4 regions of the Streptomyces sp. NPDC014623 genome follow, and region 2 is predicted to be linked to each of the others. Evidence: riboswitches for the same ligand, from Rfam matches in the RefSeq annotation. Region 2 holds a riboswitch; each other region holds the start of a gene.
The links. Region 2 has a riboswitch for cobalamin ahead of cobN (cobaltochelatase subunit CobN). Riboswitches for the same ligand answer to the same signal wherever they lie in the genome.
Positions count from the first base shown of each region.

Region 1 (2,190 bases), on a different contig from region 2:
TGCCGGTTGGTCAGCACCGGCTGTCCGGCGTTCTCATCGGGCCGCGCACTCTCGGTATCGGTCATGGCCTGCACTCCTTCTCCGTCGGGGGCACGTCGACCGAGTGTTCCCCCGAATGACGCCACAAACAGGAAAAGCAACCCGCCGTCCGCCATCCGCCGCGTCAAAAGGATCCGACTGGCCGTCACGGGGTGAGCGGTCCGGCGTCGCACACGGACAGCAGGGTCTCCGGTGCGTCGGGACCGGGGAGGCGTGCCGGGCGGAGGGCAGGGCTCCGGCGGCCGCACACCCGGTTCGTGCCCCGCCCCGGCCGGCGCCTGCCCTCGGCCGTGCGGCCGAGGGGCGCTCGCGTATGTTTTCCCGCCCCGCCCCGCCACGCCAGGCGCGATTTCGTCGGCATCCTGTGCTCCTCCGCCGACAAGGTACGGGGCTTCCGCTTCCCGGCCGGTATCATCCGGATCCTCGACTTCGCGGAGACCTTCCTCGGCGGCGGCACCAGCTGTCAGACGCCTCCGCCCACAGCCGGCGAGCTGCTGGAGAAGGAGTTCGACGCCACCGCCCGTCCACGGGCTGACATCGTGATGATCACGGATGACGAGTGCGGCGTCACCGAACAGTGGACGCGCGACCGGAACGACGCCGGACACCTGCCGGGTTTCCGCGTCTTCGGCCTGGCCGCCTTCGCCCCGCGCGCCGCGGAGGCGGACTCGGTCCTGGACGCCCCCCTGCGACAGCCTCCGCTCCGTCGAGGACCTCACCGGCGTGCGCGCCGCCGGCCTCTTCCGCGTGCTCCGGGCCCGGCTCGCCCCGGCGGCGGCGTGGAGCGCGAAGCCCTGTGCCGGGTGGCCCACGGCGCCCCCTGCGCCGGCCGCGGCCTCTGCGGCGGGGCCTGCTTGTCATACGCCTCCACCTGCCACTACTGTCACCACGCCTTGGTGTACGGGAAATCCGGTGTGATGCCGGTGCGGCCCTCGCCACTGTGATCGGGAAGTCCGGCTCCGGCCCTCGCGGGCAGCCACTGGGTCCTTGTGACCCGGGAAGGCGGAGTTCGGGCGGTGGTACCCGTGAGCCAGGAGACCGGTCAAGGCACTTCAACCATCCACGAGGTGCTGGAGAGGGTCTGCTGAGCCATGCACATAGCCGAGGGTTTTCTGCCTCCGGCGCACGCGATCGCCTGGGGAGTCGCGTCCGCGCCGTTCGTTTTCCACGGAGTCCGGTCACTGACGCGTGAAGTCAGGGAGAACCCGGAGAGCACGTTGCTCCTGGGCGCTTCCGGGGCCTTCACGTTCGTCCTTTCCGCCTTGAAGCTCCCCTCTGTGACGGGGAGTTGCTCACACCCGACGGGCACAGGCCTGGGAGCGATCCTGTTCCGCCCCCCGATCATGGCGGTCCTGGGGACCATCACCTTGCTGTTCCAGGCACTGCTGCTCGCCCACGGCGGCCTGACCACGCTCGGAGCGAACGTCTTCTCCATGGCGGTCGTCGGGCCCTGGGCGGGGTACGCGGTCTACAAGCTGCTGCGCCGGTTCGAGGTGCCGCTGATGGTGGCGGTCTTCTTCGGCGCGTTCGTCGCCGACCTGTCCACCTACTGCGTCACCAGTGTGCAGCTTGCGCTGGCCTTCCCCGACCCGGGCAGCGGGTTCATCGGGGCGCTCGGCAAGTTCGGCTCCATCTTCGCTCTCACCCAGATTCCGCTCGCGGTGAGCGAAGGTCTTCTGACCGTGCTGGTGATGCGTCTCCTCGTGCAGTCCAGCAAGGGGGATCTGACCCGGCTCGGCGTGTTCCTCTCCGGCCGGCGGACCCGGACGGGGACGGACAGGACCGAGGCGGTGGCGCGATGACCAGGAACACGAAGATCAACGCTCTTCTGCTGCTCGTCGTGGCCGCACTGGCCGTCCTGCCACTGGCCCTCGGCCTCGGCGACGGCAAGGAAGAGCCGTTCGCGGGCGCCGACGCCCAGGCCGAGACAGCGATCACCGAGATCGATCCCGGCTACGAGCCCTGGTTCTCCCCGCTGTACGAACCGCCGTCCGGTGAGATCGAGTCGGCGCTGTTCGCCCTCCAGGCCGCGCTCGGCGCGGGTGTCCTCGCCTACTACTTCGGTCTGCGGCGCGGACGCCGTCAGGGCGAGCTGCGCGCGACCGCGCAGCGGGACGGCGCTGCCGCCGAAGGCGGTACCGGGGAGCCCCC
Region 1 is NZ_JBIBZU010000019.1:11,882-14,071, reverse strand. It holds gene ACF1FZ_RS26840 (catalase) at 1-65, opposite strand, end outside; partial or broken gene ACF1FZ_RS26835 (hypothetical protein) at 369-792, shown strand; cobalamin riboswitch at 917-1,101, shown strand; gene ACF1FZ_RS26830 (energy-coupling factor ABC transporter permease) at 1,131-1,841, shown strand; gene ACF1FZ_RS26825 (energy-coupling factor ABC transporter substrate-binding protein) at 1,838-2,190, shown strand, end outside.
Region 1: linked by a shared signal. The riboswitch ahead of ACF1FZ_RS26830 (energy-coupling factor ABC transporter permease) and the one ahead of cobN (cobaltochelatase subunit CobN) in region 2 are both predicted to bind cobalamin.

Region 2 (2,190 bases):
GACAGCGCGGTGTGGTGGCGGTGACTGCCCGGCACGGGGCCGGGGGCGGGGGGCTGGGCTCCGAGGGGGCGGGGGTGGTGGTGCGGGGCGACCGTCAGGCCGGCCTGTCGCAGCCGGCGGACGACTTCGGCGGGCAGCGCTGCCGCCGCACCGTCCGGCAGGTCCTTCACCCGCCAGGCGCCGGGCCCCCGGGCCGCGTCGAGGAAGGCCTCGGCGGCGATCAGCGCGGCGCGCGGCCCGTCGGCCCAGGGCACGCGGAGCACGGAGTCACCGGGGCCGATGCGCAGCAGGGCGCCGCCGTCACCGTGGCCGAGGAGGGTGAGGTCGGCGCCGAGGGCGTCCACGTCGCCGCGGCCGTCGTCGAGGGCGAACAGGAAACGTCCGGAGAGCGCCGTCGCGCGGTCGCTCGCGCAGAGGAGGCTGTCCAGTCCGGTCAGCCAGGGTCTGACGTCACCGGCACCGAGGCCGTCGAGCCCGGAGAGGGGGGACGCGACCATGTTGCGCACCCGTTCATGACGTGCGGAGGGCAGCAGCCCGGCCTCGTCCAGCAGCCCGGCCAGCTCGGCGCCGCAGTCCGGGCCGAGCCCGCGCAGTTGCACGTTCCCACGGGAGGTGAGATGCAGCTCACCGTCACCGAAGCGCTCGGCGGCATGCCCGAGCACCTCTGCCTGCCGGGGCGTCAGCACCCCGCCGGGTATGCGGATCCGCGCCAGCGCACCGTCATCCGCCCGGTGCAGGCGCAGCGCACCGGGACAGGCGTCATCGCTGCTCCGGGCACACGCATCACCCGGAGACCGGGACGGGAGGGAGGAGGCGGGCATGGCGGCGAGCATACCGACCGTGACCGGGTCGCATCCTGACGGTCACTGTGACCTGCGGGACACCACCTCTCCCGGCCGGTGCGCGGGCCGCCCGGGCAGGCCCCGGTCCCGGCCGGTGCGGGGGCCGTCTGGTCAGGACCCCCCACCCGCCGCCTACTATGCCTAGCGGCGGTCCGTTGGGTCCGCCATCGCCATACGGCGACATGGGAGGAAGCCCGGTGAGATCCCGGCGCGGTCCCGCCACTGTGAGCCCGGCCCCAGGCCGTGCGAGTCAGGAACTCCCATCCCCGAGCTCGGCTCCGCCCGAGCGGGGGAGACCCCCAATCCGACACCGCCTGGGGCGTGGACACCCCGGGGAAGGACTGACGCCGCATGATCCTGCTCCTGTCGACGTCCGACACCGACCTGCTCAGCGCCCGCGCCTCCGGCGGCCCGGTCGGCTTCCGTTACGCGAACCCGTCCCGGCTCTCCGTCGAGGACCTGCCGCAGCTCCTGGAGGGCACGGACCTCGTCGTCGTACGTCTCCTCGGAGGTGTCCGTGCCTGGCAGGAGGGCCTCGACCAGGTCCTCGCCACCGGCCGGCCCGTCGTCGTGCTCACCGGCGAACAGGCCCCCGACGCACAGCTGATGGCCGCGTCGACCGTGCCCATCGGCATCGCGGCGGAGGCGCACGCCTACCTCGCGCACGGCGGCCCCGCCAACCTGGAGCAGCTGGCCCGCTTCCTCTCCGACACCGTGCTGCTCACCGGTCACGGCTTCGAGGCGCCCGCCCCCGCCCCCGCGTGGGGCCCGCTGGAGCGGACCGCCGGGGACGTCACCGGGCCGACGGTCGCGGTGCTCTACTACCGCGCCCACCACATGAGCGGGAACACCGCGTTCGTCGAGGCGCTCTGCACGGCCGTGGAGGACGCGGGCGCCCGCGTCCTCCCGCTGTACGTCGCCTCGCTCCGCACCCCTGAGCCCGAGCTCATCGACGAACTCCGCGCCGCCGACGCCATCGTGACGACGGTCCTCGCCGCGGGCGGCACCAAGCCCGCCACCGCGTCGGCCGGCGGAGACGACGAGTCCTGGGACGCGGGTGCCCTCACCGGCCTCGACGTGCCCGTCCTCCAGGCGCTCTGCCTCACCAGCCCGCGGGCCGCCTGGGAGGAGAACGACGAGGGCGTCTCCCCGCTGGACGCGGCGACCCAGATCGCCGTCCCCGAGTTCGACGGCCGGTTGATCACCGTGCCGTTCTCCTTCAAGGAGATCGACGAGGACGGCCTGCCCGCATACGTCGCCGATCCCGAGCGGGCCGCCCGGGTCGCCGGGATCGCCGTACGCCACGCCCGGCTCCGCCACATCCCGGCCGCCGAGAAGCGGATCGCGC
Region 2 is NZ_JBIBZU010000009.1:180,222-182,411, forward strand. It holds gene ACF1FZ_RS17030 (cobalamin biosynthesis protein CobG) at 1-833, opposite strand, end outside; cobalamin riboswitch at 982-1,122, shown strand; gene cobN (cobaltochelatase subunit CobN) at 1,194-2,190, shown strand, end outside.

Region 3 (2,190 bases), on a different contig from region 2:
CGACGCGTTCGACGCCCTCCACGGTCCGGATGGTCGGATTCATGGCCTGGCCGCTGAGCAGGACATAACGCTTGTGCCGGACGGCGTCCAGATTTTTCGTGGCGGGGTTGGACTCCAGGAACTCGATCTTCTTCTCGGCGCTCTCGGCCGTCTGCGACGTGCGGGTCAGGTCACCGATGACCAGCACGTCGGGGTCGCGGTCGGCGACCGTCTCCCAGTTGATCTGCGGCCATTCCTCGTGCGTGTCGTCGAAGACGTTCTTCGCGCCGAGTGCTTCGGTGATGATGCCGGGGGCGCCGCAGCAGCCCGCGAGGTAGGGAGCCTCGGCGTTGGCGAACCAGTAGAGCAGGGTGGCGTCGGACGCGTCGATGTCCGCCGCCGCCTTGTCGATGCGGCCTTCGAGGCTCGTGATCAGCTTCTCGCCCCGCTCCGGGACGCCGAACACCTCGGCCAGGTCGCGTACCTCGCCGTAGACGGGATCCATGGTCAGCGGTTCGGTGCGGGAGCCGTCGCTGCTGCCGTGGTTGTCCTTGCCCACGCAGTCGGCGGGCGAGAGGTACGTCGGTACGCCCAGTTCCGCGAACCGGTCACGGGATGCCACACCTCCCTTTCCCAGGGTGGATTCGAACGAGGCGCTGACGAAGTCAGGTTCCTCGGCGAGGACCTTCTCCGAGGAGGGCTGGTTCTCGGCGATCCGGGGCACGGTCGCTTCGTCCTTCTCCAGTCCCTTCATCACGGGGTCGGTCCAGGTCGCGCTTCCGGCGAGCCGGCCGGCGAGGCCCAGGGAGAGCAGGATCTCCGTCGATCCCTGGTTGAGGGAGACGGCGTGACGCGGTGGCGCGTCGACGGTCACCGTGCGGCCGCAGTTCTCCAGTGTCACGGGGAACCCGGCGGCTGCGGCCTCCCGTGTCTCGCCGTCGGGGGGGCTCACGCCACCGCCGCAGGCCGTGAGGACGACAAGTCCCGTGATGAGCAAAGCGGTTCGGCGTACGGTGCTGGTTATGCGCGGCACGGATTCCCTCGGCGTCCCAGGGCTCATGCGCGAAGCCCGCTACGGTGTTCCGCTCCCGGTACGGAAACGGTTGCCAGCAGGTCTTCGGACTCGGGTTCGTCCGGACGGGGCGCCTTCCCGGTGCACCCGAGGGTGTCCCAGTGGCCGTGGCCCCGCCCGTCCCCCTCACCGCTGCGCGTCAGCTCCGGATTCTCACCGGATTCCCTGACTCCACGTGGAGTGTGACTGGCGCCTGCAAGCTATCACGCGGCCTGTCGGCGCCCTTGGGGGGCCTGCCGGTACCGAGGAGGGCCGCTCCTCCGTACCGGCAGGCCGTCGGACGGGTCAGCGCTTGTGGTGAACCGATTCGCCGCCGCCCGTCTGCGGCTTCCCGCACCGGCGGGCGCACACGGACGCGGTGCCCCAGTAGGCCAGCAGCACGGTGCGCAGACCCAGGATCTCCAGGCGCTCGCCCAGGCGCCCGCACACCGTCCGTTCCCTGTTCGCCGTGCTCATCGGGTGGCCTCCGGGCCGGTCTTCCAGGGGCCCCGGGAGTCGTCGTACGCATCCGCGTACCCGGCTCCGGCGATCGGCCAGTCGGCGAGCAGTTCCTCGGGCAGGGCGAAGGAGTCGGCCAGTTCCGGGGCGTGGGCGGCGACAGCCGCGATCAGTTCCTCGGCAAACTCCGGCAGGGCGTCGACCTGGTCACCGCTCAGGAGTCCGGCGGCCAGCAGATCGCCGCTGTTACGAGCCACCCACTCGACGGCGAACAGCCGCTCCAGCTCGCCCATCCGGTCCCGGGCCGCCCCTTCGGGCAGCGCGGCGCGGGCCTCGGCGTACGCCTCTGCGGCCTGCCGGTACGCGAAGGCCTCGACGCCGCGCAGGGCGGGGCCCGAGGCCGCGTTCCACCGCCCGAGGGAGTCACTGTCGGGCGCCCTCAGGGCGCGGGTCCTGGCCCGTGCGAACCAGATGTCCTGGACCGAGGCGAGGAGCCGGCCGAGGAAACGCGGGTCGGTCAGGTCACCGGTGCCCGGGTCCCGGTCCGGGGCGCTCTCGCTGCCCGGTTCGGCGGCGAGGAGCATGTCGGCCGCCACCTTGACGCAGAGGGCGATGTTGTCGCCCTCGGCGGTGATGGCTCCTTCCACGCCCGTGACGAGTTCGGTCATGCCGTTGTTCTCCAGCAGCGCCTGCGCGCCGCA
Region 3 is NZ_JBIBZU010000008.1:205,863-208,052, forward strand. It holds gene ACF1FZ_RS15770 (ABC transporter substrate-binding protein) at 1-1,039, opposite strand, end outside; cobalamin riboswitch at 1,070-1,257, opposite strand; gene ACF1FZ_RS15775 (hypothetical protein) at 1,337-1,507, opposite strand; gene ACF1FZ_RS15780 (acyl-CoA dehydrogenase) at 1,504-2,190, opposite strand, start outside.
Region 3: linked by a shared signal. The riboswitch ahead of ACF1FZ_RS15770 (ABC transporter substrate-binding protein) and the one ahead of cobN (cobaltochelatase subunit CobN) in region 2 are both predicted to bind cobalamin.

Region 4 (2,190 bases), on a different contig from region 2:
CGCAGCTGCTCCAGACAGTCCACGACCGTCCCGAGGAGGGCTTCCTGCCGCCCCCCGTGGTAACCGCGCGCACTCATCTCGCCGACCGGCTTCCCCATCAGGACGACCTGGCTCGACCGGTCACCGCCGGGCTTGAGCAGCACCGGGTTCATCAGCGCGGACGGCTCCACCCGGGCGGCCTGCGCCTGCATCGCCTGGGCGCGGCCGATCTCCGCCCCCTCCCGGGTGACGAACGAGTTCAGCGACATGTTCTGCGCCTTGAACGGCGCGACCTTCACCCCCCGGCGCACCAGCCACCGGCAGATCCCGGCCGTGACGACGCTCTTGCCCGCGTCCGAAGTGGTCCCCGCGACCAGCAGTCCGCCGCTCATCCGGCTCTCCGTCCCATGGCCAGCCGCCCCGCCGCGCACACGGCGAGGGCCAGCACACTCACCCGGCGCGACAGCCGCACCGCGCGTTCGATGTCCGTGACCCGCACGTCCCGGCCGGCCTCGCCGTTGAGCACCGGCCGGTGCTCGACCCGCCCGCCGTACGCGAGGGTGCCGCCGAGCCGTACCCCGAGCGCTCCCGCGAACGAGGCCTCCACCGGGCCCGCGTTGGGGCTGGGGTGCCTGCCCGCGTCGGCCCGCCAGGCCCGGACGGCCTCGCGGGGGCGCCCCCCGGCGGCCACGGCCAGCACCGCGGTGAGCCGGGCCCCGGGCCAGCCGGCGACGTCGTCGAGCCGGGCCGAGGCCCAGCCGTAGCGCCGGTAGCGGGGCGACTTGTGCCCGACCATCGCGTCGAGCGTGTTGACGGCCCGGAAGCCGACGAGCCCGGGCACTCCGCCGAGCGCGCCCCACACAAGGGCTCCCACGACGGCGTCGGAGGTGTTCTCGGCGACGGACTCCACCACCGCACGGGCGATCTGCTGTCCGTCCAGGGCCTGCGGATCGCGGCCGCACAGATGCGGCAGCCGCTCCCGGGCCAGCTCGATGTCCCCGGCGGCCAGTGCCCCGCCGACGGCGCGCGCCTCGCGCCCCAGCGAGGTGCCCCCGACGACCGACCAGGTGGCGGCGGCGGTCAGCGCCACGGCGGCGGCGGGACGGTTCCGTACGGCGCGGGCGGCCAGCGCGGCGGCGCCCGTGGCGCCGCCGGCGCAGACGAGCGTGTGCAGGGCGCCCCAGCCGCGGTGATCGCGCCACAGCCGGTTCTCGGCGCCCGCCGCGGCGCGCCCGAAGGCGGCGACGGGGTGGCCCCGCCGGGGATCACCGAGCAGCAGGTCGCCGACCAGGCCGGCGGCGGCGCCGTACGCGAAGATGCGGTCGGCTCGCACCGCTCAGCCGGCCGTCGCGCCTCGACGGGGCTTCGAGGCAGGTGGTGCAGCGACCGACACGGGGCAGCCAGGCATGACGTATGTCCTCACTCAGGGTCCGCGCCCTGGTTCGACGTGACCGGCGACGAGAGTCTCCTGGCTCCCGGATCCGCAGTTCCCCCCCGGCCTTCCAGTCCGCGGTGGCGGACCGTGACTTCCGTACGGAGGCTGCTCCCCGGTGACAGTGGCGGGACCGCGCCGGACTCGCACCGGCTTCCTCTCCTGTCGCCGTAAACGGCTCCGGCAGTCCACCATGCCCCACGAATGCCCGTCAACCTGCCGTTGACCTGCGGGGCTTCGGTGTGCTCAGACGCACACCGGGCCGGACACACGTGGTGTGTCCGGCCCGGTGGGTGTCCACGTGGGAGCGGTCAGGCGACGATCAGATAGATCCCGTACGCGACCGCCGCCACGCACAGCCCGAAGCAGGCGTACGCGCCGGTGCGCACCAGGACGCCGGCACCGCCGGCCCCCTGCGCCGTGGGGACCTGCTTCGCCAGGCCCGTGATGCCGAGGGTGAAGAGGCCGACCAGTGCGACGGTGACCACGAGGCTGACGCCGAAGACGGATGCGAGAGCTGCCCAGTCGATGTTCATGCGGATCTGTCCTTACACCGTGGCCGGGTCGGCCGGGGTTCCGGCCGTGGGAACCGGGGCCGGGATGGTGGTCTTGAGGTCCGGCGGGAGGGTACCGGCGGGCGGCGGGCTGACCGCCGAGATGGCGGTGGTGACGATGCCCGCGGGCTCGGTGTCCGCGTTCACGTTGGTGTGGTCGACCGGCTTGCGGCGCGACAGCAGCCAGATGGCGGCGGAGCCGGCGACGAGGATCACGGCGACCAC
Region 4 is NZ_JBIBZU010000029.1:50,766-52,955, reverse strand. It holds gene ACF1FZ_RS32100 (cobyric acid synthase) at 1-371, opposite strand, end outside; gene ACF1FZ_RS32095 (cobalamin biosynthesis protein) at 368-1,312, opposite strand; cobalamin riboswitch at 1,441-1,572, opposite strand; gene ACF1FZ_RS32090 (hypothetical protein) at 1,723-1,947, opposite strand; gene ACF1FZ_RS32085 (anion permease) at 1,960-2,190, opposite strand, start outside.
Region 4: linked by a shared signal. The riboswitch ahead of ACF1FZ_RS32095 (cobalamin biosynthesis protein) and the one ahead of cobN (cobaltochelatase subunit CobN) in region 2 are both predicted to bind cobalamin.